One region of the Pantoea sp. SGAir0430 genome, then DNA from elsewhere that is predicted to be linked to it. Evidence: riboswitches for the same ligand, from Rfam matches in the RefSeq annotation. Region 1 holds a riboswitch; each other region holds the start of a gene.
The links. A riboswitch is a leader RNA that binds a small molecule or an ion and turns the genes downstream of it on or off. The one in region 1 is predicted to bind thiamine pyrophosphate.
Positions count from the first base shown of each region.

Region 2: another riboswitch for thiamine pyrophosphate. It lies ahead of thiB (thiamine ABC transporter substrate binding subunit); the one in region 1 lies ahead of thiC (phosphomethylpyrimidine synthase ThiC).
Region 3: another riboswitch for thiamine pyrophosphate. It lies ahead of E7738_RS21125 (LuxE/PaaK family acyltransferase); the one in region 1 lies ahead of thiC (phosphomethylpyrimidine synthase ThiC).

Region 1 is NZ_CP039427.1:2,666,990-2,677,018, forward strand. Features, by position in the region: gene purH (bifunctional phosphoribosylaminoimidazolecarboxamide formyltransferase/IMP cyclohydrolase) at 1-992, shown strand, start outside; gene purD (phosphoribosylamine--glycine ligase) at 1,011-2,291, shown strand; gene E7738_RS12685 (DUF1481 domain-containing protein) at 2,320-2,985, opposite strand; gene hupA (nucleoid-associated protein HU-alpha) at 3,054-3,326, opposite strand; gene E7738_RS12695 (YjaG family protein) at 3,515-4,105, opposite strand; gene nfi (deoxyribonuclease V) at 4,168-4,836, opposite strand; gene hemE (uroporphyrinogen decarboxylase) at 4,839-5,906, opposite strand; gene nudC (NAD(+) diphosphatase) at 5,946-6,719, opposite strand; gene E7738_RS12715 (Rsd/AlgQ family anti-sigma factor) at 6,808-7,314, shown strand; TPP riboswitch at 7,466-7,566, shown strand; gene thiC (phosphomethylpyrimidine synthase ThiC) at 7,658-9,580, shown strand; gene thiE (thiamine phosphate synthase) at 9,580-10,029, shown strand, end outside.
Region 2 is NZ_CP039427.1:2,248,870-2,258,898, forward strand. Features, by position in the region: gene leuB (3-isopropylmalate dehydrogenase) at 1-572, shown strand, start outside; gene leuC (3-isopropylmalate dehydratase large subunit) at 577-1,983, shown strand; gene leuD (3-isopropylmalate dehydratase small subunit) at 1,987-2,592, shown strand; gene E7738_RS10870 (MFS transporter) at 2,797-3,978, opposite strand; gene sgrR (HTH-type transcriptional regulator SgrR) at 4,232-5,893, shown strand; TPP riboswitch at 5,964-6,057, shown strand; gene thiB (thiamine ABC transporter substrate binding subunit) at 6,104-7,090, shown strand; gene thiP (thiamine/thiamine pyrophosphate ABC transporter permease ThiP) at 7,066-8,676, shown strand; gene thiQ (thiamine ABC transporter ATP-binding protein ThiQ) at 8,660-9,361, shown strand; gene E7738_RS10895 (DedA family protein) at 9,358-10,029, opposite strand, start outside.
Region 3 is NZ_CP039428.1:440,423-450,451, reverse strand. Features, by position in the region: gene E7738_RS21135 (SDR family oxidoreductase) at 1-420, opposite strand, end outside; gene E7738_RS21130 (acyl-CoA reductase) at 440-1,888, opposite strand; gene E7738_RS21125 (LuxE/PaaK family acyltransferase) at 1,885-2,994, opposite strand; TPP riboswitch at 3,063-3,192, opposite strand; gene ddpX (D-alanyl-D-alanine dipeptidase) at 3,267-3,809, opposite strand; gene E7738_RS21115 (M24 family metallopeptidase) at 3,872-4,987, opposite strand; gene E7738_RS21110 (M20 family metallopeptidase) at 4,984-6,213, opposite strand; gene E7738_RS21105 (dipeptide ABC transporter ATP-binding protein) at 6,224-7,861, opposite strand; gene E7738_RS21100 (ABC transporter permease) at 7,858-8,688, opposite strand; gene E7738_RS21095 (ABC transporter permease) at 8,681-9,628, opposite strand; gene E7738_RS21090 (ABC transporter substrate-binding protein) at 9,638-10,029, opposite strand, start outside.

The DNA of each region.
Region 1 (10,029 bases):
CCTATCACGGCGAGAGCACCGCGCCGGCCGGCCGCTTCCCGCGCACCCTGAACCTCAACTTTATTAAAAAGCAGGATATGCGTTACGGCGAGAACAGCCATCAGGACGCTGCTTTCTATATTGAAGAGCAAGTCAGCGAAGCGTCGGTCGCCACCGCACAGCAGCTGCAGGGCAAAGCGCTGTCCTACAACAATATTGCCGATACCGATGCGGCACTGGAGTGCGTCAAGGAGTTCAGCGAGCCAGCCTGCGTTATCGTCAAGCACGCTAACCCATGCGGCGTCGCCGCAGGCGATTCAATTCTTGCCGCCTACGAGCGCGCTTATAAAACCGATCCGACCTCGGCGTTCGGCGGCATCATCGCCTTTAACCGTGAGCTGGATGAAGCGACCGCGCAGGCGATCATCAGCCGTCAGTTCGTGGAAGTCATTATTGCGCCATCGGCCAGTGAAGCGGCACTGCGCGTGACCGCAGCCAAACAGAACGTCCGCGTTCTGGTGTGCGGTCAGTGGCAGAGCCGTGTGGCCGGTCTCGACTTCAAACGCGTCAACGGTGGCCTGCTGGTTCAGGATCGCGATCTTGGTATGGTCGATGCCAGCCAGCTGCGCGTTGTCAGCCAACGTCAGCCAACCGAACAGGAACTGCGTGACGCGCTGTTCTGCTGGAAAGTGGCGAAATTCGTTAAATCCAACGCCATTGTGTATGCACGCGACAACATGACGATCGGTATTGGCGCGGGCCAGATGAGCCGCGTTTACTCTGCCAAAATTGCCGGCATCAAAGCCGCTGACGAAGGACTGGAGGTGAAGGGTTCCGCCATGGCTTCCGACGCCTTCTTCCCGTTCCGCGATGGCATTGATGCCGCAGCAGCAGTGGGCATCACCTGTGTGATCCAGCCGGGCGGTTCCATTCGCGATGATGAAGTTATTGCTGCCGCCGACGAGCACGGCATCGCGATGATCTTCACTGACATGCGTCATTTCCGCCATTAATAGCCTGGAGCCGTAACGATGAAAATTTTAGTGATTGGTAATGGTGGACGTGAACACGCGCTTGCGTGGAAAGCAGCACAGTCGCCGCTGGCAGAAACCGTATTTGTTGCGCCAGGCAACGCCGGTACCGCGCTGGAGCCGGCCCTGCAGAACGTGGCCATCAGCGCCACCGATATTCCGGCCCTGCTGGCGTTTGCGCAGCAGGAAAACATCGACCTGACCATCGTCGGACCGGAAGCGCCGCTGGTGATTGGCGTAGTCGATGCGTTTCGCGCTGCCGGCCTGAAAATCTTTGGCCCGACGCAGGCGGCCGCGCAGCTGGAGGGCTCAAAAGCCTTCACCAAAGATTTCCTTGCCCGCCAGCAGATCCCGACGGCGGAATACCAGAACTTCACCGAGGTGGAACCCGCGCTGGCTTACCTGCGTGAGAAAGGTGCGCCGATCGTCATCAAAGCGGACGGTCTGGCCGCGGGTAAAGGCGTCATTGTCGCCATGACGCTGGCCGAAGCGGAAGCGGCAGTACAGGACATGCTGGCCGGCAATGCATTTGGCGACGCAGGTCACCGCATCGTCATCGAAGAATTCCTTGATGGTGAAGAAGCCAGCTTCATCGTGATGGTGGACGGCGATAATGTCCTGCCAATGGCCACCAGCCAGGATCACAAACGTGTTGGCGACGGCGACACCGGGCCGAACACCGGTGGCATGGGCGCTTACTCACCGGCACTGGTAGTGACCGATGAGATCCACCAGCGCGTGATGGATCAGATCATCTGGCCAACCGTCAACGGCATGAAAGCGGAAGGTAACACCTACACCGGTTTCCTGTATGCCGGTCTGATGATCGACAAAGCCGGTCAGCCGAAGGTGATCGAATTCAACTGCCGCTTCGGCGATCCGGAAACGCAGCCGATCATGCTGCGCCTGCAGTCGGATCTGGTCGCGCTGTGCCTCGCCGCCGTCGACGGCAAGCTCAATGAGCAGCAGTCACAGTGGGATCCGCGCCCGTCGCTCGGCGTGGTGCTGGCCGCAGGCGGTTATCCGGGCGACTACAACACGGGCGATCAGATCCACGGTCTGCCGCTGGAAGACGTACCGGACGGGAAGGTATTCCATGCCGGCACCACCCTGAAAGATGACCTGGTGGTGACCAGCGGCGGTCGCGTACTGTGCGTGACTGCGCTGGGTGAAGATGTGGCGGCAGCGCAGAAGAATGCCTACGCGCTGGCACAGCACATCTCATGGAACGGCAGCTTCTGCCGTAATGATATCGGTTACCGCGCGATTAACCGCAAGTAAGCCCCCGGCGGCGGCCAGCTGGTCGCCGCTAAAAATCAGCCTCTTTCGGCTGCCAGCGGCACTCATCTTCCGGCGTGGCACGCAGCAGTTGAATCCCCTCTGGCGCTTCCAGCCACGACAGGGTAATCGGCTGTTGCTGCCCCTGCTGTTGTCGATACAGCGTCGCCAGCGTGTCGCGATCGAACGCCACATTCACCTGCTGCCCCTCACAGTCACGGACCTGCGTACCGCCCTGCCAGTGCCCCTGCCGCAACAGTACCCGGCCACTCAGCAGTGCATTGCTCTGCGCCAGCATGCGCTGCGCGTCAAACCGGTACAGCTCGACGCTGTCGGCGCTGACGGCTTCACGCCGGCCAGCCAGCTGTCGCTGCATAAAATTGAGGTTGCCCTGATGGTCGAAACGCAGGGTTACGTCGTCCGGCTGCTGGCCAGTGACGTGCCGTTCCACGCTCAGCAGTTTATCCGCCTGCCAGATATAGTCGGTGGTTTCCCGGCTATCGCCATTGAAAGGGGTGTAGACAGTACGCAGATGGACGGCTTCGTGGTCGCCGTTTTTACGCCAGATTCGCACCGTGCCACGGTCAGACAGATAGCCGCTGGCGGTGAAAGCCGGAAGATCGGGAGTGGCACTGCAGCCGGTGAGTAATACCCCGAGGAGGATGGCGCAGAGGCGCTGAGGAGAGATGTTCAGCATAGCAGGCCCCGGTAACAAAAAGGGGCGAAATCGCCCCTCTTTTAAAGCTAAACCGCGATGCGGAAAACTTACTTAACAGCGTCTTTCAGTGCTTTACCAGAGACGAACGCTGGCACGTTAGCTGCAGCGATTTTGATCTCTTTGCCAGTCTGCGGGTTGCGACCGGTACGCTCAGCGCGGTGGTTCACTTTAAAAGTACCAAAACCAACCAGTTGTACAGCATCACCTTCTTTCAGAGACTCAGTGATCGCAGCCAGGGTAGATTCCAGCGCAGCTTTAGCCTGGGTTTTAGACAGGTCCGCTTTCTCTGCGATCACATCAATCAGTTGAGTCTTGTTCATAAGTTATCCTTAAAGTGTATTTATCGCTTGCTAAGCAACGAGTGCGAGGGAAAAGCCATATTCTGGCACTCTTCAGCCTGCACGCACCGATAGCCACAATTTTCAGCCCCCCAAATGTAGACCAGACAGGGGGCTGATGTGAAGCCTCCAGGCGCGGTAATTCGGGCCTGAAGTCACGTTTTCTCGCCTTATTGCTGAAAATTTATACCGATGTTACTGATTCCGGCTTCACGCAGGTCTGCACGTAGTCCTTTGATTAGCTCCAGGTCCCGTTCTTCGCACTCTGCCAGCAGGCGAAAAATCTCCCACTGCAGGTCCCATTCGTCAATTACCGCCTGGTTGTCACGCAGCTCTTCGTCGCTCATTTCGCGACCGGCCTGGGTCATTTCAAGGATGGCCACGGTGGTGATCGACGTGCGGCTGACTTCGATGGCGTGCTCCAGCGTTTCACCGCTCAGCTGCGCGTGCAGGAGTTCACTCAGCGCCACGCAGGCGTCAATCGCCGGGTGCACGCCGTAAACGTCAAAGTCGTCACCGTTTGGGATCGCCGCTTCCAGTTTCTCCAGCTGGCTGTCGAAATTGATTTTGGCATCCTTCACCGTCAGGCTTTCCCACACCAGGTCGAGAATGCGGCGATAGAGCTGCGGATCGGCAAACTCGGTCTGCTGACAGAAGGCCCAGTAATTGGGGAACATCCGCTCGCACAGACAGGCCATAAAGGTCATGTGCTGCCAGCTTTCCAGCTTCGCCAGACGCAAATGGACGGGGTTCTGTAACATCAAACTTACTCTCGGTAGATTAGCTGGCGGCAGTGTACCGCAAAAGCCGCGCACAAACAGCGTTAGCGCGCATTTTGCCACTTCACAAAAGCGGGACGGCCAGATGCCACGGCATCGGCCCAGCGCGTTGGCTCCGGCAAGCGGTAGCCAGCCATGCAGGCCTCAACCCAGTGCAGTGCGCTATCGAGGCTGACGCGGTGGCCGGTTGAGACAAACAGCGGGTTGCAGCGCGTCTTGCTGCGCCACACCCAGGCAATCTGCTCGCCTTTATCCATCAGCGGCTGACGACTGCCCGGTGCCGCATCCAGCTCAGCGAAACGGCCGCACAGGCGCTTTTTCGCTACGCCGATGGTTGGCACATCCAGCAGCGAGCCGAAATGCGCAGCAACGCCCAGCCGGCGCGGATGAGAGATGCCATGGCCGTCGACGAACAGCAGATCGGGCCGCTGCGACAATTGCTGCCACGCCGCCTGCAGGGCTGGAATTTCGCGAAACGAGAGAAAACCGGGGATGTAAGGCATGGTGGTCGCGACACGCGCGATGCGATGCTCCACCAGCGTTAATGAAGGGTATTCGAGGATCACCAGGGCGGCGCGCGTTACCTCGCCGCCCTGTTCAAAACCAACATCGGCGCCGCCAATGAAGCGCGGCGGCAGTACGTCAAAATCATCCTGCCGCACCACGCTGGCGGCGAGCTGTACCTGTTGCTGTCGTAGTGCGGCTAAATCCATGCTTATCCCTGATGATATGGTCGTGATAACCGATGCACCGCCTCCACAAACACGCCAGCGTGCTCTGGCGGAACATCCTGATGAATCCCGTGACCGAGGTTGAAGACGTGGCCTTCGCCTGCGCCAAAGCCTTCCAGAATCCCCGCCACTTCCTGCTCAATTCGTGCAGGGGGTGCATACAGCATAGACGGATCCATGTTGCCCTGCAGCGCGACTTTATCGCCCACGCGGCGCCGCGCTTCGCCAATATCAGTGGTCCAGTCAAGGCCCAGCGCATCACAGCCGGTGGCCGCCATCTCTTCCAGCCACTGGCCGCCGCCCTTGGTAAACAGGGTGATGGGCACGCGTCGTCCTTCGTTCTCATGCAGCACGCTGTCGACGATTTTGTGCATGTAATAGAGCGAGAATTCGCGATAGTCGCGCCCGGTCAGCACGCCGCCCCAGGTATCAAACACCATCACCGACTGCGCACCCGCTTTAATCTGCGCGTTGAGGTAAAGGATCACGCTCTCTGCCAGCTTATCCAGCAGCGCGTGCAGCGTCTGCGGCTCGGCATACATCATCTTCTTGATTTTGGTGAAAGCCTTGCTGCTGCCGCCTTCTACCATGTAGGTTGCCAGCGTCCACGGGCTGCCGGAGAAACCGATCAGCGGCACTTCGCCTTTGAGGTTGTGACGGATGGTGCGCACCGCATTCATCACGTAACCCAGCTCCTGCTCCGGATCCGGCACCGGTAGTTTATCCACATCGGCACGGCAGGCGATGGGGTGAGAGAAACGCGGGCCTTCGCCGGTCTCAAAGTAGAGCCCCAGGCCCATCGCATCCGGAATGGTCAGGATATCGCTGAAGAGGATCGCGGCATCCAGCGCATAGCGGCGCAGCGGCTGCAGGGTAACTTCGCACGCCAGCTCCGCGTTCTTACACAGCGACATAAAATCACCGGCCTCAGCGCGCGTGGCTTTGTATTCCGGCAGGTAACGCCCGGCTTGTCGCATCATCCATACCGGGGTGATATCCACCGGCTGGCGTAACAGGGCGCGCAGATAACGATCGTTCTTCAGTTCACTCATAATGGGCTCTCTCATGCTAAGGCCGGCAGTGTAGCATTTTCACGCCGCGCTGGCGCGACACAGCGCAACCGTATCTTCAATCAGCCGGCGCGCCACAGTGCCCGGCGGCGGCAACAGGGGCAGATCGTCGTAGCGATACCAGCCAGCATCCAGCAGCTCTTTACCATCGTGCTGCAGCTCGCCGCCATCGTACTCCGCCATGAACGCCATCATCAGCGAGTGCGGGAACGGCCACGGCTGCGAGGTCACGTAACGCACATTTTTTACCCGCACGTTGCTCTCTTCCATCACCTCGCGGGCCACCGCCTGCTCCAGCGTTTCACCGACTTCGACAAAACCGGCCAGCACGGTGTAGATGCTGTTGCGATGGCGTGCATGGTTTGCCAGCAGGATCTCCTCACCGCGACGAATCGCCACAATGATGCAGGGGGCGATTTGCGGATAGTAGCGCTCGCGGCAGTGGCTGCACAGGCAGGCAAATTCGCGCTTGCTGTGCTGCATTTCATGGCCGCAATAGCCGCACCAGCGATGCGAACGGTAGAACTCAGCCAGCTGCACGCCGCGCCCGGCGAGCTGAAACAGACCGACATCTTCGTCAATCAGCTGGCGCACCGAGGCCATATTGTCCGGACGCGCTTCGCATACCAGCCAGACGTTTTCGCCCTGCCACTCGCCAATCACTCTGCCGCTGCTGCCGGTCAGGCCAAACTCGCCGGATAAGCCATGCGGCAACTCGCCTTGCGGCAACCAAAGTTTCTGCGCGGAGCTGACAATCCACCAGCCAGCGTCTACGCTTGAGATCTCACGTTGCATCTTAATCGTTGTCCTTAGCGTCAAATGGCACGCTGAAATCCTGATGTTAAGTGTGTAATAAACAACTATAACTCACCTGGAGCCCCGTATGCTTACCCAGTTAGATAACCTGACCGAGCGTGTAGGTGGCGGTAATGAATTAGTCGACTCATGGTTGCGCGCCCGTCGACAGCTGCTCGTCACCTATTACGAGTTAATTGGCATGAAGCCGAACAAAGAAGCGCTGACCGCGCTGGATGAACAGGCGCTGGATGCGTTTTGCCATCGTCTGGTGGACTATCTCTCTACCGGCCACTTCAGCGTTTACGAGCGCATCATCAGCGAGATGTCCGGCGACAGCCCGATGATTGCGGCGGCGCAGATCTATCCGGCGCTGGAAGGCAATACTGAACGGCTGATGCAACTGTATGACAGCCATCTGCAGCAGGCCATTAATGACGACAACTGCGTGGATTTCCAGCAGGCGCTGTCAGAAGTGGGCGAAGCGCTGGAGTCACGCTTTACGCTGGAAGACAAACTGATTCAGCTCGCCTGGGATAACCAGCTGGCGCGCCCGCCGGTGGCCAACGACAGCACCATTGCTCGTCCGGCCTGAACCGCTGCAGTTGTAAAAGACTTGTTATTCTGGAAAAGCCCTTTTATGCTGAATGGGCTTTTTTATTGTCTTTTTAACGACAATCCACAATCAAACTTTGCGATATAAGCGCAGCGTGCAGCAGTCAGTAAAGTCGCTTATCGCGTAAAACGTAAACTTGTCGGAGTGCCCTTAGGGGCTGAGACCGTTAATTCGGGATCCGCGGAACCTGATCAGGTTAGTACCTGCGAAGGGAACAAGAGTAGATGTGATCAGCACGGTGCAGTCAGGCGCCCGGCACCGTTTCTGTTACTCCTTCCGGACTCCGGACAAGCAGCTTCCCCTTGTTTTCAGGAAACTTGCTATGTCTGATGCTAAAACCTCACGTCGTGAACAACGCGCGCAGGCGCAAAAATTTATCGATTCGCTCCAGGGAACCGCCTTCCCTAACTCCAAACGGATCTGGATCAGCGGCAGCCGCGCGGATATCCGCGTCCCGATGCGCGAAATTCAGCTCAGCCCGACGCACACCGGCGGCAGCAAAGATCATCCGCAATACGCAGAAAATGAACCGGTGCCGGTGTATGACACTGCCGGTGCCTATGGCGATCCCCACGCGACCATCAACGTGCATCAGGGTCTGGCAAAATTGCGCGCCGGCTGGATCGCCGAACGCAACGACAGCGAAACCATCAGCGCACTCAGCTCAAGCTACAGTCAGCAGCGGCTGGCGGATGACGGGCTGGATCATCTGCGTTTTGAACACCTGCCGCTGCCGCGCCGGGCCAAAGCGGGTCGCCGCGTCACGCAGCTGCACTATGCGCGTCAGGGCATTATCACGCCGGAGATGGAGTTCATCGCGCTGCGCGAAAACATGGGACGTGAGCGTATCCGCAGTGCAACGCTATTACAGCAGCACGCCGGTCACGGCTTTGGTGCGCAGCTGCCGGAGAATATCAGCGCCGAATTCGTGCGCGCTGAAGTGGCCAGCGGCCGCGCCATCATTCCTGCCAACATCAATCACCCGGAATCGGAGCCGATGATCATCGGCCGCAATTTTCTGGTGAAAGTCAACGCCAACATCGGCAACTCGGCGGTAAGTTCGTCGATTGAAGAGGAAGTGGAAAAACTGGTGTGGGCCACGCGCTGGGGGGCAGATACCGTGATGGATCTGTCGACCGGCCGCTATATCCATGAAACGCGCGAGTGGATTTTGCGCAACAGTCCGGTGCCGATCGGCACGGTGCCAATCTATCAGGCGCTGGAAAAGGTCAACGGCATCGCAGAAGATCTTAACTGGGACATTTTCCGCGATACCCTGCTGGAACAGGCTGAGCAGGGCGTTGATTACTTCACCATTCACGCGGGCGTGCTGCTGCGCTATGTGCCGATGACCGCACAACGGCTGACCGGCATCGTGTCGCGCGGCGGCTCAATCATGGCGAAGTGGTGCCTGTCACATCATCAGGAAAACTTCCTCTACCAGCATTTCCGCGAAATCTGTGAAATCTGCGCCGCCTATGATGTCGCGCTATCGCTCGGTGATGGTTTACGTCCCGGCTCGATTCAGGACGCCAACGACGAAGCCCAGTTTGCCGAACTGCGTACCTTAGGCGAGCTGACGCAAATCGCCTGGCAATATGATGTGCAGGTCATGATTGAAGGCCCCGGTCACGTGCCGATGCAGATGATCCGCCGCAATATGACCGAGCAGCTGGAACACTGCCATGAAGCGCCGTTTTATACGCTGGGCCCGCTGACGACCGATATCGCGCCGGGCTACGATCATTTTACCTCCGGGATTGGCGCCGCCATGATCGGCTGGTTTGGCTGTGCGATGCTGTGCTACGTCACGCCGAAAGAGCACCTTGGCCTGCCGAATAAAGAGGATGTTAAGCAGGGGCTGATTACCTACAAGATCGCCGCGCACGCAGCCGATCTGGCTAAAGGCCATCCCGGCGCGCAGATCCGCGACAACGCCATGTCGAAAGCTCGCTTCGAGTTCCGCTGGGAAGATCAGTTTAATCTGGCACTCGATCCGCATACCGCGCGGGCCTATCACGACGAAACCCTGCCGCAGGAATCCGGCAAAGTGGCCCACTTCTGTTCCATGTGCGGCCCCAAATTCTGTTCAATGAAAATCACCCAGGAAGTGCGCGAATTTGCCGCCCGCCAGCAGGCTGAAGCCCAGCCGATAGCGCTGGGCATGGCGCAAATGTCCGATGCCTTCCGTAGCCGTGGCGGCGAGCTGTATCACGCCGCCGATGCCCTGAAAGAGGAAAAATGATGACTGAAGCCTTCCCTGCCACCGCGCCAAAACTGGGGCTCTATCCGGTTGTCGACAGCGTGTTGTGGATTGAACGCCTGCTGGCAGCCGGCGTGCGCACCCTCCAGCTGCGCATCAAAGATGGCGATGATCGCCAGATTGAAGCCGCAGTACGCGATGCCATCGCCCTGGGCAAACAGTACGGCGCGCGGCTGTTTATCAACGATTACTGGCGCTTAGCGATTAAGTACAACGCTTATGGTGTGCATCTTGGTCAGGAGGATCTGGATGTGGCCGACCTGGACGCTATCCGCCACGCCGGCTTACGCCTGGGTCTGTCGACACACGATGACGCCGAGCTGGATCGCGCGCTGGCGCTGCGTCCGTCCTATATTGCGCTCGGCCACATCTTTCCGACACAAACCAAAGAGATGCCCTCTGCGCCGCAGGGCATAGCCGAGCTGAAGCGC
Region 2 (10,029 bases), 420 kb from region 1:
GTATTGCCCGCAACGCCTTCGAAGCTGCGCGCAAGCGTCGTAACAAAGTGACTTCCGTTGATAAAGCCAACGTGCTGGCGACCTCAGTGATGTGGCGTGAAATCGTCAACGAAGTGGCAAAAGATTATCCGGATGTGCAGCTGAGCCATATGTACATCGACAACGCCACCATGCAGCTGATTAAGGATCCGTCGCAGTTTGACGTTTTACTCTGCTCGAATCTGTTTGGTGACATTCTGTCGGACGAGTGCGCGATGATCACCGGCTCGATGGGCATGCTGCCTTCGGCCAGTCTGAATGAAGAGGGCTTCGGCCTGTTCGAACCGGCGGGCGGTTCCGCACCGGATATCGCCGGCCAGAACATCGCCAACCCGATTGCGCAGATTCTGTCGCTGGCGATGCTGCTGCGTTTCAGCCTGAACGCTGATGCCGCTGCGGATAGCATTGAGCGCGCGGTAAGCCGTGCGCTGGAAGCGGGCCATCGCACCCGTGATTTGGCCGGTGACGGCCCTGCCGTGAGCACCGATGAAATGGGCAGCATCATTGCCGGTTACATCAGCGAGGAAAAATAACAAAATGAAAAGCTTATACCAGAAGTTATTTGATGCACATGTCGTTCACGAAGCGCCAGACGAAACGCCGTTACTGTATATCGATCGTCACCTGATTCACGAAGTCACCTCGCCGCAGGCGTTTGACGGTCTGCGTGCGCACGGCCGTAAAGTGCGCCAGCCGTCGAAGACCTTTGCCACCATGGACCACAACGTTTCCACCCAGACCAAAGACATCAACGCCTCGGGTGAAATGGCGCGTATCCAGATGCAGGAGCTGATGAAGAACTGTGCTGAGTTCGGCATTCAGCTGTATGACCTGAACCACCCGTTCCAGGGCATTGTGCACGTGATCGGTCCTGAGCAGGGCATGACGCTGCCGGGCATGACCATCGTTTGCGGCGACTCGCACACCGCAACGCACGGCGCCTTCGGTTCCCTGGCGTTCGGTATCGGCACCTCCGAAGTGGAGCACGTGTTCGCCACCCAGACCCTGAAACAGGGCCGGGCGAAAACCATGAAGATTGAAGTGCTGGGCGAAGCTGCGCCGGGCATCACCGCCAAAGACATCGTACTGGCGATCATCGGTAAAACCGGCAGCGCCGGCGGCACCGGTCACGTGGTTGAATTCTGTGGCCCGGCGATTGAAGCGCTGAGCATGGAAGGCCGCATGACGCTGTGCAACATGGCGATTGAGATGGGCGCCAAAGCGGGACTGGTGGCACCGGATGACACCACGTTTGCCTATCTGAAAGACAAGCAGTTTGCGCCGAAGGGCGAGCAGTGGGAACAGGCGGTGGCTTACTGGCGCACCCTGAAGTCCGACAGCGACGCGCAGTTTGACGCCGTCGTGACGCTGAATGCTGCCGATATCGCGCCGCAGGTCACCTGGGGCACCAATCCGGGCCAGGTGATGGCCGTGGATCAGGCCATCCCGAATCCGGCCTCGTTTGCCGATCCGGTTGAACGCGCTTCCGCCGAGAAGGCGCTGGCCTATATGGATCTGCAGCCGGGCATCAAACTGACTGAGGTAGCGATCGATAAAGTGTTTATCGGTTCCTGCACCAACTCACGTATCGAAGATCTGCGCGCGGCTGCCGCGATCGCCAAAGGCCGCAAAGTCGCGCCGGGCGTGGTTGCGATGGTGGTGCCGGGTTCCGGTCCGGTGAAAGCGCAGGCTGAAGCCGAAGGCCTGGACAAAATCTTCCTCGAAGCCGGTTTTGAATGGCGTCTGCCGGGCTGTTCGATGTGCCTGGCGATGAACAACGATCGCCTGAATCCGGGCGAGCGCTGTGCCTCAACCAGTAACCGTAACTTTGAAGGTCGCCAGGGTCGCGGCGGTCGCACCCATCTGGTGAGCCCGGCGATGGCTGCTGCGGCGGCGGTAACCGGTCGTTTTGCCGACATTCGTGAATTGACTCAGGGAGCTTAAGCCATGGCGAACAAATTTACCCAACACACCGGGATTGTGGCCCCACTGGATGCCGCAAACGTCGACACCGATGCCATCATCCCGAAGCAGTTTTTGCAGAAAGTGACGCGCACCGGCTTTGGCGCGCACCTGTTCCACGACTGGCGTTTTGATGATGATGCCGGCACCCAGCCGACCGCCAGCTTCGTGCTGAATAAGCCGGAGTTCAAAGGCACCAGCATCCTGCTGGCGCGCGAGAACTTTGGCTGCGGCTCCTCGCGTGAACACGCGCCGTGGGCGCTGACCGACTTCGGTTTTCACGTGGTGATTGCGCCGAGTTTCGCCGACATTTTCTACGGTAACAGCTTTAACAACCAGCTGCTGCCGGTGAAGCTGAGCGAAGAGCAGGTCGATGAAATGTTCAAACTGGTGGCCGCGCAGCCGGGTATCCGCTTCACCGTGGATCTCGAAGCGCAGACCGTCACCGCCGGCGACAAGGTTTATAGTTTTGAAATCGACAGCTTCCGCCGTCACTGCATGATCAACGGCCTCGACAGCATTGGCCTGACGCTGCAGCATGAAGCGTCCATCGCCAGCTACGAATCCAGCCAGCCAGCGTTTCTGCGTTAAGGTTTACCCGGTGCGCAGCAAGGCGCACCCTACAGCAAACGCGTCAGTAATTAGGTCGCTATTTATAGCGACCAAAGATGCTTAAATGCACAATGCCCTGTAGGGTCGCCATTTATGGCGACCAAAAATGTGCAAAACATGCCCGAAACGCGCAATGCCCTGCAAGGTCGCCATTGATGGCGACCTTCAATCTCCACACCGCCCTCACTGCGCATCGCGTACCCGCGCCGCCAGCACCAGCGCCACCACCGCCATCACTAACGCCAGCCAGTACACCGACTCATGACCAAAGCGCTCACTCAGTATCCCCTGAATCAGGCCGGCGATAATCAACCCGGTTGAAATCGATGTGGTGAACATGGTGGTCGCCGCACCGGCACGGCCCGGCATCAAATCCTGAAACCACAGCATACCTATGCCGGCGATGATGCCGATAAACGCGGCATTAAACAGCTGCAGCACCATCAGCGCGGTTTGAGAACGGAATAGCACCAGCCCGAGATAAAATACAATCGCCGCCACCAGCGCCAGCAGCATCAGCTTGCGCTTGCCGTAGCGCTTCGCGTAATGGCCGGCCAGCAGCATGATCGGGATCTCCAGCCCGGCAGCGGTGCCCATCAGCAGCCCTGCCAGCTTCTCCGGCAGGCCAAGGGTTGCGCTGATATACAGCGGCATATCAATGATATACATGGTATTACACGCCCACATCACCACCGAGGCGATAAACAGCAGCCGCACCTGGCTGTCTTTCCACGGGCTGAGCTGCATCAGCACCTGCTCCGGCGTGGCGGCGATGCGCGGCACCGAGGGCAGCGTGCGCCAGATCAGCAGCATACTCAGCAGAAAAATCACCGCCGCCACGCAGAACAGCGTGACGAAGCCGTAGTTGAGCGCCAGCGCGAACGACAGCGGCGGCCCAATCACCCACGCCAGCGACAGCTGCGCGCGCATCACCGAACTGAACATCACTACTTCACGCGCCGACTGATCGGCATATTCACGCGCCAGCGCGAAGATCTGCGGAATCGCCACGCTGGCCAGCGCCGACAGCAGCACGCCGAGGGTGATGAGCGTCAGATAGTGACGGTTAAAGGCAAACAGTAGCGCGTTGGCCACCGCCATCAGGCAGCAAAACAGGATCAGATGACGGCGATCGCCACGGTTATCCGAACGCTTCGCCATCAGCAGGCTGATCACGATCCCGGCGACGGCGTTGATGGTAAAGAACAGGCCGACCCAGAACGGCCGCACCTGCACCTCGCGCGTCAAAAACAGGCTGAGCGTTGGCGCCTGTAACGCCCCCGCCACGCCGACCATAAACGACACCGCCATAAAGGAGAGGTAAACCGGATTCAGGCGGCGCGGCCGCGGTAACAGCGATTTCATGCAGAAATCCCTTTGAGGAAAAAGACCGGGAAAAAACAGCGTAGAAGATTCCACAGCAAAACGAAAAAAGCCAGCAGAGAAAAACTCCGCTGGCGGTGAAATTGCACCCTACTCAGAAAAGGTTCCACGTCGGCGGAACCGCTGGCAGAGCGCCATTCATTGCTGAATGCCTCCCGCTCTTCCATTGCCCGCCAGTATGCCTCTAATATGGGGCAGGAAAAACTGAGCGAAGTCGAGAAGGAGTTCCCCTTTTATGTCCTCTGCGCGTCTGCAACAGCAATTCATTCGCCTGTGGCAACACTGTCAGGGCCAGGATCAGGAAACCACGCTGAGCGAGCTGGCTGAACTGCTGCACTGCTCACGCCGCCACATGCGTAACCTGCTGAACGCCATGCAGGCGGCGGGCTGGCTGATCTGGCAGGCTGAAGCCGGTCGCGGTAAACGCTCGCTGCTGAGCTTCTGCTATACCGGACTGGCGCTACAGCAGCAGCGCGCCGAAGACCTGCTGGAGCAGGATCGCATCGACCAGTTGGTGCAGCTGGTGGGCGATAAAAACCAGGTGCGGCAGATGATTGCCGCGCACCTTGGCCGCAGCTTTCGCCAGGGCAAGCATATTCTGCGCGTGCTCTACTACCGGCCCCTGCCTAACCTGCTGCCCGGCTCGCCGCTGCGCCGTTCAGAAACCCATCTGGCGCGACAGATATTCAGCGGCCTGACGCGTATAAATGAGGAAAAGGGGGAAATCGCCGCCGACATTGCCCATCACTGGCAGCAAACCTCTCCGCTGCACTGGCGCTTCTTCCTGCGGCCGGCAATCCGCTTTCATCATGGTCGCGAGCTGGAGATGGAGGATGTCATCGCCTCGCTGGAACGGGTGCGCAGCCAGCCGCTGTTTTCGCATATCGACCAACTGCACTCGCCGGCGCCGTGGACGCTGGATATCCATCTCAGCCAGCCGGACTGCTGGCTGCCGTGGCTGCTGGCCAGCGTCAGCGCCATGATTCTGCCGCGTGAGTGGCCGACGCTGCGCCACTTCGCCCGTCAGCCCATTGGCACCGGTCCGTACAGCGTGGTGCGCAATCAGCAAACCCAGCTGAAAATCGCCGCGTTTGATGACTACTTCGGCTACCGCGCGCTGATTGATGATGTCTCGATCTGGGTGCTGCCGGAGATCAGCGATGAGCTGGTCTACGCCGGTGTAAAACTGGAAGGCGAAAACGACGACGAAAAATCGGAAGAGAGTCGTCTCGAAGAGGGCTGCTATTTTCTGCTGTTCGATCAGCGCTCTGAACGCGGGCGCGATGCCGGTTTCCGCCGCTGGGTGAGCGATCTGCTTAACCCTATCGCGCTGCTCAATCATGCCGGCGTCGGCTATCAGCGCTACTGGTTCCCGGCTTATGGTCTGCTGCCGCGCTGGCACCATCGGCGCGATATCACCCCAGCCCACAAGCCCGACGGCGTGACCCAGCTGACGCTCAGCTGGTACAGCCACCACGTCGAACACGAGGGCATCGCCAATGCGCTACGGCCGCTGCTGGCGCAGCAGGGCGTCGAGCTGATTACCCGCGAAGTGAGCTACGAAAGCTGGTTCGACGGCGCGGGCGAGAGTGACATCTGGCTGGGCAGCGTCAACTTTACCCTGCCGCTCGACTACGCCCTGTTCGCTCAGCTCTACGAGCTACCGCTGATGCATCACTGTATCCCGCTGGACTGGCAGGCCGACGCCGCGCGCTGGCGTGAGAAAGCGCTGCCGCTGGCGGAGTGGAGCAAACAGCTGGTAAACAGCGACTATCTGCATCCGCTGTTTCATCACTGGCTGCTGCTGGAGGGCCAGCGCAGCATGCGTGGCGTGCGGCTGAACACGCTCGGCTGGTTTGACTTCAAGTCCGCCTGGTTCGCCCCGCCGGAGCTGTAAAAAGGGCAGCATGAGACAACACGACCGGCAGGTGAACCTTTCGCGTTGTCATGTAAATGTCTAGAATATGTCGTTCTCAACGGGGTGCCGGTTAACTGGCTGAGAGAGACCCGTCGAACCTGATCCGGCTCGTACCGGCGTAGGGATTTGAGATGCTCCGCCCTCAGATCCTTTGCGACGCAACCTTACCTTCCCCTTAAGGAACGCAAAGTGTTAAATAAAGTTCTGCCCCTGTTGCTGCTGATCGCTGCGCCGGCTCTGGCGGCCAAACCCGTCCTCACCGTGTATACCTACGACTCGTTCGCCGCCGACTGGGGCCCCGGTCCTGCAGTGAAAAAAGCCTTTGAGGCCCGGTGCGGCTGTGAGCTGAACTATGTGGCGCTGGAAGATGGCGTATCGCTGCTTAATCGCCTGCGCATGGAAGGAAAGAACAGCAAGGCCGACGTGGTGCTGGGGCTGGACAACAACCTGATTCAGGCGGCGGAAAAAACCGGCCTGTTCAGCAAAAGCACGGTGGATACTCGTGCACTACAGCTGCCGGACGGCTGGCACAGTGACACTTTTATCCCGTTTGATTACGGCTACTTTGCGTTCGTTTACGACAAAAACAAGCTGAAGAATCCGCCGCACAGCCTGAAGGAGCTGGTCGAAAGCCCGGAAAAATGGCGGGTGATTTATGAAGATCCGCGCACCAGCACGCCGGGGCTCGGTCTGCTGCTGTGGATGCAGAAAGTGTACGGCGATGATGCGCCGGCGGCCTGGCAGAAGCTGGCCAGCAAAACCGTGACCGTCACCAAAGGCTGGAGCGAAGCTTATGGTCTGTTCCTCAAAGGCGAAAGCGATCTGGTGCTGAGCTACACCACCTCGCCGGCTTACCACATTATTGAAGAGAAAAAGGATAACTACGCCGCCGCGCCGTTCAGCGAAGGCCACTATCTGCAGGTAGAAGTGGGCGCGCAACTCGCCAGCAGCAAACAGCCGCAGCTGGCGCAGCAATTCATGCAGTTTATGGTGTCGCCAGCGTTTCAGAGCACCATTCCTACCGGCAACTGGATGTATCCGGTGATCAAAAGCGATTTACCCGCCGGTTATCAGGCGTTACCGGTGCCCGCGAATGCGCTGCAATACACCCCGACAGAGGTGGCTGACCATCGCGCGGCGTGGATTAGTGCGTGGCAGCGCGCCGTCAGCCGCTGATGCCCGGCTGGCTGCTGCCCGGAGCGCTTAGCGCACTGCTATTGTGTGCGGTCGCGCTGCTGGCGCTCGGTGCCCTGCTGCTCGCCGCGCCGGCCACCGACTGGCGCGCGCTGCTCAGCGATAGCTATCTGCACCATGTGCTGGCGTTCTCCTTTGAACAGGCGCTGCTGTCAGCGCTGCTCTCGGTGCTGCCAGCCATTCTGCTGGCCCGCGCGCTCTATCGCCGCCGTTTTACCGGCCGCACCCTGCTGTTGCGCCTGTGCGCCATGACGCTGGTGCTGCCGGTGCTGGTCGCCGTATTCGGTCTGCTGAGCGTCTATGGGCGCAGCGGCTGGCTGGCGCAGCTGTGTGCCACAGTCGGTATCGACTATCACTTCTCGCCCTATGGCCTGCAGGGCATTTTGCTGGCGCACGTGTTTTTCAATCTGCCGCTGGCGACGCGCATGCTGCTGCAGGCGCTGGAGAGCATTCCTGGCGAGCAGCGCCAGCTGGCGGCTCAGCTCGGTCTGCGCGGCTGGTCGCTGTTTCGCCTGCTGGAGTGGCCGTGGCTGCGCCGTCCGCTGCTGCCAACGGCAGCGCTGATCTTTATGCTGTGCTTCGCCAGTTTTGCCACCGTGCTGGCACTGGGCGGCGGTCCGCAGGCCACCACGCTGGAGCTGGCCATTTATCAGGCGCTTAGCTTTGATTACGATCCCGGCCGCGCCGCGCTGCTGGCACTGTTGCAGCTCGGCTGCTGTCTGCTGCTGGTGCTGCTTAGCCAGCGCTTCAGTAAAGCGATTCCGGCCGGTAGCCAGACGGTGCGCGGCTGGCGCGATCCGCAGGATTCCTGGCGCGCACGCGTCGCGGATACGCTGCTGATTACGCTGGCGCTGCTGTTACTGCTGCCACCGCTGGCGGCGGTGCTGGTCGACGGCTTACGCGGCGGCATTGCCGGCGCGCTGCAACAGCCCGCGCTGTGGCAGGCCACGTGGACGTCGCTGCGTATCGCACTCGGTGCCGGTGTGCTGTGCGTGCTGCTGACCATGATGCTGCTGTGGAGCAGTCGCGAACTGCGCCAGCGTCAGCAGCGCTTCGCCGCGCAGGCCATGGAACTCAGCGGGATGCTGATTCTGGCGATGCCGGGCATCGTGCTGGCGAGTGGGTTCTTCCTGCTGTTCAACGCCACCGTTGGCCTGCCGCAGCGTGCCGATGCGCTGGTGATCTTTACCAACGCGCTGATCGCCATCCCCTACGCCATGAAAGTGCTGGAAAATCCGATGCGCGATCTCAGCGCGCGCTACGCTCAGCTGTGCGCCTCGCTGGGCATCAGTGGGTTTACTCGCCTGCGGCTGATTGAACTGCGGGCGCTGAAACGTCCGCTGGCACAGGCGCTGGCCTTTGCCTGCGTGCTATCGATTGGGGATTTCGGCGTGGTGGCGCTGTTCGGCAGCGCCGATTTCCGCACCCTGCCGTTTTATCTGTTCCAGCAGATTGGCGCCTATCGCGGTGCCGATGGCGCGGTGACCGCGCTGCTACTGCTGCTGTTATGCCTGCTGCTGTTTACGCTGATGGAAAAATTACCGGGTCGCCATGCTGACACTGAATAACCTTACTTATCTCTACCAGCATCTGCCGATGCGCTTCAGCTTTAGCGCACAGGCTGGTGAACGTCTCGCCATTCTCGGCCCGAGCGGCGCGGGCAAAAGTACCCTGCTGAGCCTGCTCGGCGGCTTTCTGCCGGTGAGTCAGGGCAGCCTGCTGATCGATGGCGTCGACCACACCCGCAGCGTGCCTTCCGCGCGACCGGTATCGATGCTGTTTCATGAGAACAATCTGTTTCCGCACCTGACGGTGCAGCAAAATCTGGGGCTGGGCCTGCATCCCGGCCTGAAGCTGACGCGCCAACAGCAGCAGCAGGTACAGCAGATTGCGGAGCAAACCGGGCTGGAATCGATGCTGACGCGTCTGCCCGGCCAGCTCTCCGGCGGTCAGCGCCAGCGCGTGGCGCTGGCGCGCTGCCTGCTGCGTAATCAGCCGGTACTGCTGCTGGATGAACCGTTTTCGGCACTCGATCCGGCGCTGCGCAGCGAGATGCTGCAGCTGGTGCGCGCGGTATGCGAGGCACGCACTATCACGCTGCTGATGGTGTCGCACAGTCTGGAAGATGCGCAGCAGATTGCGTCACGCAGCCTGGTGATTGTTGACGGTCGGGTGTACTGGGATGGCAGCACCGCCAGCCTGCTGCGCGGCGAGAGCCCGGCGGCCGCCATCCTTGGCGTCCAGCCGTGTTAAGCGAAGAACACTTTCCACAGTAGCTGCAGGAAAATCGGCATCATCGGGTGGAACAACAGCGCAATAAAGGCACCCGCGCCGATGAGCGCCATCAGCGGTGCCAGCCAGCGCAGCCGCGCCTGCGGCAGATAAGGCGTAGCCCAGTCGACGCTTTTGCCGCTGCGCCACCAGCGCCACAGCAGCCAGCCGCCGATCCACAGCAGCAGCGCCACCGCCAGCAGCAGCCATTTGAAGCTGTCGCCCTGCGCCGCCTGCGGCACGTCGATCGCCACGCCCGCCAGAATGCCCGGCATCAGGTAGGCCGGCGGCCACAGGATGCAGCCGATAATGTTCGGCGGCAGGAATTTACGCACCGGCAGCTCCAGCATGCCGGCCGCCAGCGGAATCAGTGGACGCGTCGGTCCGACAAAGCGCCCCACGAGGATGGTAAACATGCTGTGCTGATGCAGCGCGTGCTCGGTTTTATCCAGCAGCCCTTTGTATTTTTGCAGGTATTTCCAGCGGTGCAGCGGTCCCTGGAATTTCCAGCCAATGCCGTACGACACCCAGTCGCCAATCAGACAGCCGGCCAGCCCGGCGGCCCACGCCGGATAGAGCCCGATTTGTCCGCTGCCCACCAGCGCGCCGAGGCTGGCCATCAGGACCGTTCCCGGCAGCAGCAGGCCGAC
Region 3 (10,029 bases), on a different replicon from region 1:
GCGCGCGCGGCGGCGCATCAGCGGCAAGGCCGCCTGACACACGTTGTAGCAGGCGTTCACTGCGCCATCAAACTGCGTCTGGTAAGCAGACCAGGACGTTTCCCAGAAGCGCTGGCGCCGGTCGGGATCGAAGCGATAAGGTGCGAAGGCATTGTTCACCACCACATCCAGTCGCCCGGTAGCGGTGTCGATCTGCTGCATCATATCGGCTACCTGTGCGGCGCAGGTCACATCGGCGGCAATCGCCAGTGCACCCCCGCCCTGTGCTTCACAGGCCGCCACCACCTGCGCAGCGGCGTCGTGATTACGTAAATAGTTGACCACGACAAAAGCGCCTTCGGCGGCAAAGGCCTGGGCAATGGCGGCGCCAATACCGCGGCTGGCGCCGGTCACCAGCACGGTGTGATTGCTGAATTTCATTGCGTTTCTCCACGCCCGCTCAGTCAAGATAGGGCGCATAGTGTTCAGCGGCGGTTTCCGCCGCCTGTTCGATTTCGCACAGGGTGGCCAGATCCAGCAGGCTAAAACGGCCATCGTGATGCCAGCCCGCCTCCGGTGAAGTCATGTTACCCAGCGCCGTGATGCGCGTGACGCCCGCCGCACCGAGCTGCGCCGCCAGCCGAAACAGCACCTCGGGCGCGGCCGCGAGGCCAACGCTTTGCAGATACGCGCGCTGCGCGGCCACCCAGTTTACCGTCTCCTCCAGCGTATCCACGGCAATCACCTTCAGCGTGCGTCCGAGCGCGCCCGGTTGTAACGGCTCCGGCTTGTCGACGTACACCACCGCCCAGGCATCGTGCTCATCACCGTACAGCGTGCGGTCACCGCTCAGCGCACGCATTTCCTCCGCGTTGCGCCACGCGGCCACAGCCTGACTTTCACCCAGCGTCAGCGTCGCGCGCGGATAGCGCTGTGCCAGCGCGGCAAGTTCATGAGCGAGGTAAGCAGCAAACTCCTGCGGCGACACCCGGCCGCCGCGCTCAATAAACAGCGCCTGCGGCGAATAACAGCCGGCCTGGTCATAGCGCATCACATCGTAAGCCACCTGACGCGCCAGCGCCGTACCGCGCCGCACGTCCAGCGCCGACCGCGCCACCATGCCAAAACTGATTTTGTGGCCATGCGGCAGAAAGCGCGTGGCTGGCGGCAGACGCCGCTGCATCGCCGTCAGCGCGGCTTCTCCGCCATAAGCCATCACCACGTCTGCCTCGCGGAACCACTGCTGCTCAGTGCGTTCATCACCGCCCTGCCACCATACAACGGCCAGACACTCGCCCAGCTGCGGATCGATCTCCGCCAGCAACTGGGCGAACCAGCCCGCCATCAGCGGCTCAGCGCTCGCCACTTTGCCCACGCTTCCCGCCTTCACCAGCAGGCCGGCAATCAGGCTCCACAGCGGCAAACCCGGCACATTGCCGGCCCAGATCTGCAGCAACAGCTGCGGACCAAACGCGCGGGCAAAGCCGCCTTTTGGCCGCGGCTGAAAATCGTCCAGCATCTGCACGTTGCCGAAATCCTCCGCCAGAAAACGCCGCAGCTGCGGTTCACGAAAGGTTTTGAGATAGCCGGTTAAACCGAGCCGCAGCATCCCGGCGTCATAGCCGGTAACCAGCGGCAGCAACCGCTCCGCCTGCTGGCGCAACGGGTGCGAACGGTTAAGCAGGCGCGCGATGGCTTCATCAATCAACGCGGTAATGCGCGCTACGCTCAGGGTGTGCAGGTAGCGGCGCGCGTTATCGCGAACGCTGGCCGCCAGCGTGGCAATCTGCGCCTCGGACAGCACCGGCACGCACACTTCCAGCGCGCTGCCCTGCTGGCCAAAGTGCAGGCTGTGCCACGTTACCTCGCTGTGGCGGATGCCCGGCAGATGGCCAGCATACACTTTCATGCCTGTGCCTGCGCGGCAGCGAGAAACGATTCCATCGCCAGCGAGCAGCCTTTGGCATCCGCGCCCGCGACGCGCCCCAGCAGCTGAAACCCGCCGGGCACCATCACGCCGGCATCTTCGGTCAGAATCGCGGAAACAGAATTGAAATGGGCGAGATCGTGATGCACCAGTACGCCTGTCTCACCTTCCGGCACGTCCGCACCGGTCAGCGGATTAACCACGCGCGTGCGGATCCAGTGCGGTCCGGATTTCACCGGCGGGCAGATTTCATTGCCGGAATCGTAAAACTGCGTGCTGAGTTCAGTCATGCCGTACATATTGATGCAGTGCGAACGCGGCACGCCGAGCGTCTGCTGCAGCGCGCTATAAAACGCTTCCGCCGCAACTTCACGCGACTGGCCCTTAAAACCCCCGGTGTCAAGGATGCGGCTGCCCGGCGGCAGCCTGAAACGCCGCTGCTGACGCGCCAGTTCGTCCAGCAGATGGACAAAACTGTAGCTGGCACCCAGCAGGGCATAGGGTTGGCCGCTGGCCTGCACCTGCTCCAGTACGGCGATCAGACGCGGCAGTTTCAGCCCCTGCGCATCAACCATCACTTCGCTGTCTGGCGTGCCACATTCTTGCATCGCCAGCGTCAGATAATGGGCCAGCGAAGAGTGCGGCAGCTCGTTGCTGTGCGGAAACAGGATCGCCATCGGCAGGCGCGGATATCCGGCCATAAAGCGCTGGCGAAAATTGATCAGCATCGAGCGATCGTAAACCGCCAGCGTCGGGTGATAGCTGCGCCCCCGGCCGGTCCCCGTGGTGCCGCTGGTCATAAAGATGTGGGGAATCTCCGCCACCGGACGGCAGCTCAGCGTCAGATCTTTAAACGCCGTAATCGGCACCGCCGGAATCTGCCGCCACTGTTTGACCGTCAGCGGCGTACGGCCGCGCTGGCGGGCGAAACGGGCGTATGGGAGATTGTGTTCGAATTGCCACGCGAACAGCTGCAGCGCCAGCTGGTTGAAATCCGCTTCGGTGGTTTCTTCGCGCTGCATAAACGCCAGCAGCGCGGCAATGATTGACGCTTCGGTCATGAAGGTGCCCTCTTTGGACTGCGGCATAACGGCCAGCCAGGGCCTGAGAAATGCGCAGGATTCGCAGAAAGGCGCAAAGAGGGAATGAGGGCGTGCAGTGACCCCGGTTCCACATCCCTACGCCGGTATTAGCCGGATCAGGTTCAGAGGGTCACTACGTTGCCGGCCGTGACAGCCGCGCGGGTAGAATCTCAGCCCTCTAACAGGGCACCCCTTGGAACAAGCTGCATTCTGGGGTCGGAACGGAGGGCGTGTCAAGGCGGGAAGGCGCAGAACCCCCCGCTTCAGCAACGCGATTATTAACGCGCAATATCACTCACAGGAGCGCGATCAGCCCGACTGACGCAGGCAAAGCGATCGCTGAGCAGCGGATAGTTTTGCGCATCCGGCAGTTCAAAGTGCCACCATTCGGTGGGCATGCCGACAAAACCGCCGCCGAGCATGATGGCGTTCAGCAACAGGCGATGGCGCTGCGCCTGCTGCGGCACGTTGGGATGGAACGGGTGCGACTCAGCAGACATGTCGTCAAACCCGGTCCCCATCTCCAGAATGTTGCCCGCCTCATCCATCAGCGTCACATCGATCGCCACGCCGCGGCTGTGATTCGAGCCCCGCGCCGGTGGCACCACATAATCCGCGTCCGGACAGGCATCCCACAAGTGCCACTGCGCCTGCTGCGGACGATACGCGTCCAGCACCAGCAGGCGAAATCCCGCCAGCCGGGCGATGTCGCTGCTGCGGCGCAGCGCGGCGGCGGCATCCGGATGCAGCAGCGCCTGCGCGTCGCGATAAATGGCATACCCGGCGATGTTATCGGCGGTGGCGTACTTCAGATCAAACATCAGGCCCGGCAAGGTGGCAGCCAAATCGATTAATTCAACGTCCTGCACTGTACATCATCCTGTTAATTGTTAGCCGGCAGCGTAAAGGGCTGGCGCGGCAGCGTGGTGAGTCGCTCTGCGCCCTGTGCCGTGACGCGCACGGTTTCACTGAAGGCGAGGCCCTGCGCTGAAATATACATGTGAAATACCATGTTTTCCTCCAGTAACCACGGCGCCTGAGGATGAAAACAGCAGCTGAAATCGCTCGGACGCGGGGTGCGCGTATACAGGCCCAGCGCATAACCGGTGATGTTGCTGTAATCCTCACGCAGCCCGGCGCTGAGCACCGCCTCACGCGCGACGGCATCCACCGTACAGGCCGCAACGCCCGGCTTCATCGCCTGCAGCTGGCGATCCTGAATGGCGATCAGCTGTTGTGCCAGCGCCGCGCGCGCCGCAGAGATTTCACCGACAATCAGCGGACGCATCAGGCGCGCGCTGTAGTGCCGCACTTTAGGGATCAGCTCAACGTGCAGTACATCGCCCGCTTGCAGACGCTGCTCATGGCCGCTGGCATGTAAAAATCCGCTGTCGCCGCTGGCGATAACAATCGGTCCGGTTTCACCGCTGTCAGCACCGAGCCGCAGAAATTGTGCCGCCGCCAGCGCGGCGACATCACGCACGCGCCAGCCGCCCTGCACCTGCGCACTCAGCTGGGCAAGCGTGGCATCGGCAATGCCGGCGGCCTGGCGTAAGCTGGCGATTTCAGCCTGAAATTTGACGCTGCGCAGCCGGTCGCTGAGACCGCTGACATCACACCAGCGCACCCCGGGCAGATGGCGCGCCAGCTGCTGCCAGCTATGCACCGTCATGCCGTAGGATGCATAATCCGCGCCCAGCCGCGCCCGCTGATAGCCGCGCCGCGTCAGGCTTTGCGCCACCGCCAGCCACGGATCGTCTTCATCACGGTACGCGTCAATCGCCAGCTGCGGTGACTGCGCGCGGCACGGCGCGACATCCAGCTGGCGCAGCACCATCCACGGTTCGTCCTGCAACGGCACCAGACAGGCACGATAACGCGTTTCCGACACGGTATAACCGGTTAACCATGCCAGCAGTTCGCCATGATCGATCAGCATCACCTCAATGTCGGCGGCGCGCATGGCGCTGCGCAGCCGTGACAGCGCGTCGGCGATCATGACGCCGGTTCAACCGGCTGGCAGATGTCGAGGATCGCCAGCAGATAGATACGCACCATATCGAGAAATTCACTGATCTCAACGCGCTCGTCCGGCATGGTGTTGTACTTGCCGCCGGGCCCGCACACGATGCCCTCCATGCCCGCATGCTGATACAGGTGCGCCGCATCGGTACCGTAGAAGGCGGGCGGCGTGATCACCCCGGTAGGCTGCGGCGTGCCGCGCACAGTCTGCCAGCCGCGATTGACCGCTTTAACGATTGGCGATTCCGGCGACACCTCAAACGGCAGCATGGTGGGTTTATCGCGCAGGCCGTCATCAAACAGCTGCACCTGCAGGCCCGGATAGCGCTGGCACAGTGCATCCAGCAGGGCCTGCAGATCGGCCAGCACGCCGTCCACCGTTTGCCCCGGCGCAAAGCGGGCGGAGCCTTTCAGACGGACAAAATCCGCGACCTGCGGCGGCCGCCACTCCTGCAAATCACGCCCCAGCGCACCGTGTACGGTGCCAATATGGCCACGGTTAATTTTGCGGTGTTCTGCGCTTTTCGCTCCGCTGAAGGTGATGTTATTGATCTGCGGAATCAGTTCAACCGCCGCCGCAATCGCATCGACCGCCTCCTCACGCTTTGACAGATGGCGCGTATCGCCGGTCAGTTCAATGGTGAACATCAGCGAGCCGGCATGCATGGTCAGCGCCTGTAAATCCGTGGGTTCGGCATTGATGAAATAGTCGGCGCGTACGCCCTGCTCAATCGCCGCCAGCGTACCGATGCCGCCCTGTAACTCGCCGACCACGTAAGTGAGGATCACGTCGCCCCTGAGCTTCACGCCGGCATCAATCAATGTCTTCAGCGCGCAGAAATAGGCGGCATCGCCCGCTTTCATGTTAGAAACGCCGATGCCGTAAATAAACTGCTCGTCGATTTTTCCCGCCCAGGGATCGACGGTCCAGCCTTCGGTGACCGGGTTAGTATCAAGATGACCGTTGAACAGCAGGCTGTGGCCGCCTCCGCTGCCGGCCAGCCGCCCAATAGCGTTCAGCCGATCGCCGGCCACCGGCTGCAGTTCCGTCTCCAGCCCGAGCTGCGCCATCTGTTCTGCCATATAGCGGGCTAATTCGCGCTCGCCCTCGGTGGCACTGTAACTTTTGTGCCGCACCATTTTTGCCAGGAAAGCGAGGCAGTATTCACGATCGATGTGATGAATTAACTGTTCAGGGTTCATGCGCTTCTCGTTATGCCACGGATTGGGTCAGATCAGGGATGTGCACGGCATCAAGCAGTGCACGGGTATAAGGATGCTGTGCCTGCGCCCGCATATTCTCGCCGGGCAGCACTTCCACCACATCGCCGCGATACATCACCGCCACGCGATGAGCGATCTGGCGGATGAGATTGAGATCGTGGGTGATGAACAGATACGCCGTGCCGTAGCGACGGCGCAGCTCCAGCAGCAGCTCGATAATGGTGGCCTGCACCGACACATCCAGCGCCGCCGTGATTTCATCGCAAATCACCAGGTCCGGCGGGTTAGCGAAGGCGCGCGCAATCGCTACGCGCTGCTTTTGCCCACCCGACAGCGCGTGCGGATAGCGGCTGGCAAATTCCGCGGGCAGCCGCACTTCCTGCAGCAGACGCGCCACCGCCTGCGCCTCGCTTTCTCCTGGTGGCAGTCCATACAGCCGCAGCGGACGGGCGATGATTTCGCCGACGGTCATGCGCGGGTTGAGTGACGCGTCCGGATGCTGAAAAATCATTTGCACACGGCGGCGATACGCCGGGTCCATCTGCGCGCGGCCATATAACGTTGCGCCGCAGAAATCGAGACTGCCAGTGAACGGCACCAGGCCGGTTATCGCCTTACCGAGTGAAGATTTACCCGAACCGGACTCGCCGACCACGCCGAGAATTTCGCCCTGATGCACCGTCAGCGAAACCGCATTGGCGGCCCGCGTCGTGTTCGCCTCCCGTTTCAGCAGCCGATCGAGCACGCCGTGCTGGCCATAATCAATCGTCAGCGCCTGCAGGCTGAGCAGCGGCTGACTGCCGGCCGCATCCGCGACCAGCCGATGCTGCGGATCCGGCACCGCGGCAATCAGTTTGCGCGTATACGCATGCGCGGGTGCGCTGAACAGCGTGCGCGTCGCGGCCTGTTCGACGATGCGGCCCTGCTCCAGCACGCACACCCGGTCGGCCACTTTCGCCACCAGCGCCAGATCGTGTGAGATATACAGCGATGCGACGCCGGTCTCGGCGCGCAGTCGCTCGTAAAGATCGAGGATTTGCGCCGAGCTGATAACGTCCAGTGCCGTGGTCGGCTCATCAAAAATCAGGCAGTCCGGCTGGCAGGCGAAGGCGGTGGCGATCAGGATGCGCTGCTTCTCACCGCCGGAAACCTGATGCGGATAGCGCTGCATCATGCGTGCCGGGTGCTTCAGCTCGACATCGCGCAGCAGCGATTCCCCAAGCTGCTGCGCTTCGCGCGCTGACAGCCCACGATGACGGCGCAGCACTTCGGTGACCTGTTCACCCAGCGTCAGCGTCGGGTTCAGCGACGCGCTGGGATCCTGAAAAATCATGCCAAGCTTTTTACCGCGCAGCGCCATCAGTTGGTGCGCTGGCAGCTGCAGCAGGCTTTCGCCGTTCAGCCGGATATCACCCGCCTGCTCGCGTGCGTTACTGGCCAGCCAGCGCATGATCGCCCAGCCAAAGGTGGTCTTGCCGGAGCCGGATTCCCCCACCAGTCCCAGCACTTCGCCCGGCATCACCTGCAGGGTGATATCGCGCAGTACCGGCAGCGAATGGCCGCGCGCTAACGCATAATCGAGGCTGTAATTGTCCACCGACAGCACCGGGTTGTGCGGACTCTTCATTTGTGGCTCCCTGGATTTAGCACATCACGCAGGCCATCGCCCAGCAGGTTGAAGCCAATCGCCACCAGCGCGATAGCCAGACCGGGGATCATCATCATCCACGGTGCTTTAAAGAAATAACTGCGCGCTTCGGACACCATCAGCCCCCACTCCGGCTCGGGCGGCTGCGCGCCGAGGCCGAGAAAGCTCAGCGTGGCAAACAGCATGATGGCGAATGCCACGCGAATGGTGGCTTCCACGATGATCGGCGCGAGAATGTTCGGCAGCATTTCGCGCAGAATGATGTAGTAACCCGCTTCGCCGCGCGCGATGGCGGCGCTGATGTAGTCCTGCTGACGCGCCGCCAGCGCCACGCTGCGCGCAATGCGCACCATGCCCGGCACGAAGGCGATGGTGATGGCCAGCACGGCGTTCATGCTGCTCTGCCCCAGGGTGCTGACAATCAGCAGCGCAAACAGCAGGCTGGGAATCGCCATCACCGCATCCATGGTTCGCATCAGGAATTCATCCACTTTGCCACCAAGGTAGGCGCTGGCGGTGCCCAGCACCGAGCCAATAACCATCGCCAGCGCGGTCGCCAGTAGCGACAGCAAAATGGTGGATCGCGCGCCGACCAGCACCCGGCTGAAAATGTCGCGCCCCAGCTGATCGGTGCCGAACCAGTGTTCTGCGCTGGGCGGGCGGTAACGCGTCAGGATGGAGATCGCTTCCGGATCAAACGGTGCCACGTGCGCGCCGCCCGCCACCATCAGCAGCGCCAGCAGCAGAATCAGCACACCCGCCGCACCCTGCGGCGAGCGCAGTAATCGTTTCAGTATTTCAGGCATAGGAAATCCGCTTATCGAGCATGACGTAGGCCAAATCAGCGAGGAAATTCACCACGGCATAGGTTGCCGCGAGGATCATCACACCGGCCTGAATGGTGGGCAAATCGCGCGCCTGCACCGCGACGATCAGCTCCCGGCCAATACCGGGAATGGCAAAAATCTCCTCCACCACCACAATCCCGCCCAGCAGATAGCCGACGTCGAGCGCCACAATGGTGATGGTGGGCAGCAGGCCATTGCGCAGCGCATGGCGCCACAGGATGCGCCGGCGCGACAGGCCTTTCAGCCACGCGGCGCGAACGTAGTCGGTGTGCAGCACGTCAACCATTTCCGAGCGCACCATGCGTGAAACGTGTGCCACCAGAATCAGCGCAACGGTGATCGACGGCAGAATCAGGTGCTGAATACCGCTGATAAAATTTTCGCTGAGCGGCACGTAGCCGGTGGCGGGCAGAATCTGCCAGACATCGGCAAATAGCAGCAGCACCAGCGTGGCGGTGACGAATTCCGGAAATGAGATGCCCATGTAGGAGATCACGCTGACCAGCATATCGGCGGTCTTACCGCGCCGCACGGCCGCCCAGATGCCGAGCGGAATGGCGATCACCAGCATCAGTAACAGGGCGCACAGCGCCAGCAGCAGCGAGCGCGACAGCGCCGTCAGCAACGTTGGCCCGACCGCCAGGCCATTGCGCATCGACACGCCAAAGTTGCCCTGCAGCGCCTGTGTCAGCCAGTGCCAGTATTGCAGCCAGGCGGGCGCATCCAGCCCAAGCCGCGCCCGCACCGCCGCCAGCGCTTCCGGCGTGGCGTTTTGTCCCAGCAGCGTGACCGCGGCATCGGCGGGCAGCAGTTGAGTGATGCCAAACACCAGCAGCGACACCACCAGCAGCGTGTAAATCATCAGCAGCAGGCGTTTAAGCAGGTAACTTGCTGTCACGGTCGCTCCTTACAGGCTGCGCTTTGGCGCGTTAGCGGTCAGCCAGACATGATCGAGGCGGAATACCGCCCCGCGCGGATGCAGATGATAGCCCGCCACGTGCTCACGACTGGCAGCCAGCAAATCAAAGAAGGTCGGGATTAACGAGGGCACCTCGTCGTGCATCAGCTGCTGCGCTTTGCCGTACAGCTGGGTGCGCAGCGTTTCGTCATTGGTTTCGCGCGCCGCCATCACCGCACCGTCGAAAGCCGCATTGTTCCAGCGCGTTTCGTTCCACGCCGCTGTTGAGGTATAGAGCAGAGAAAACACCGCATCCGGCGTCGGCTGCATGTTGTAAAAGCCGACGTAGAAATTGCCCTTCTTCCACACCTGATCGAGATAGGTGCTGTGCGCCATGGTCT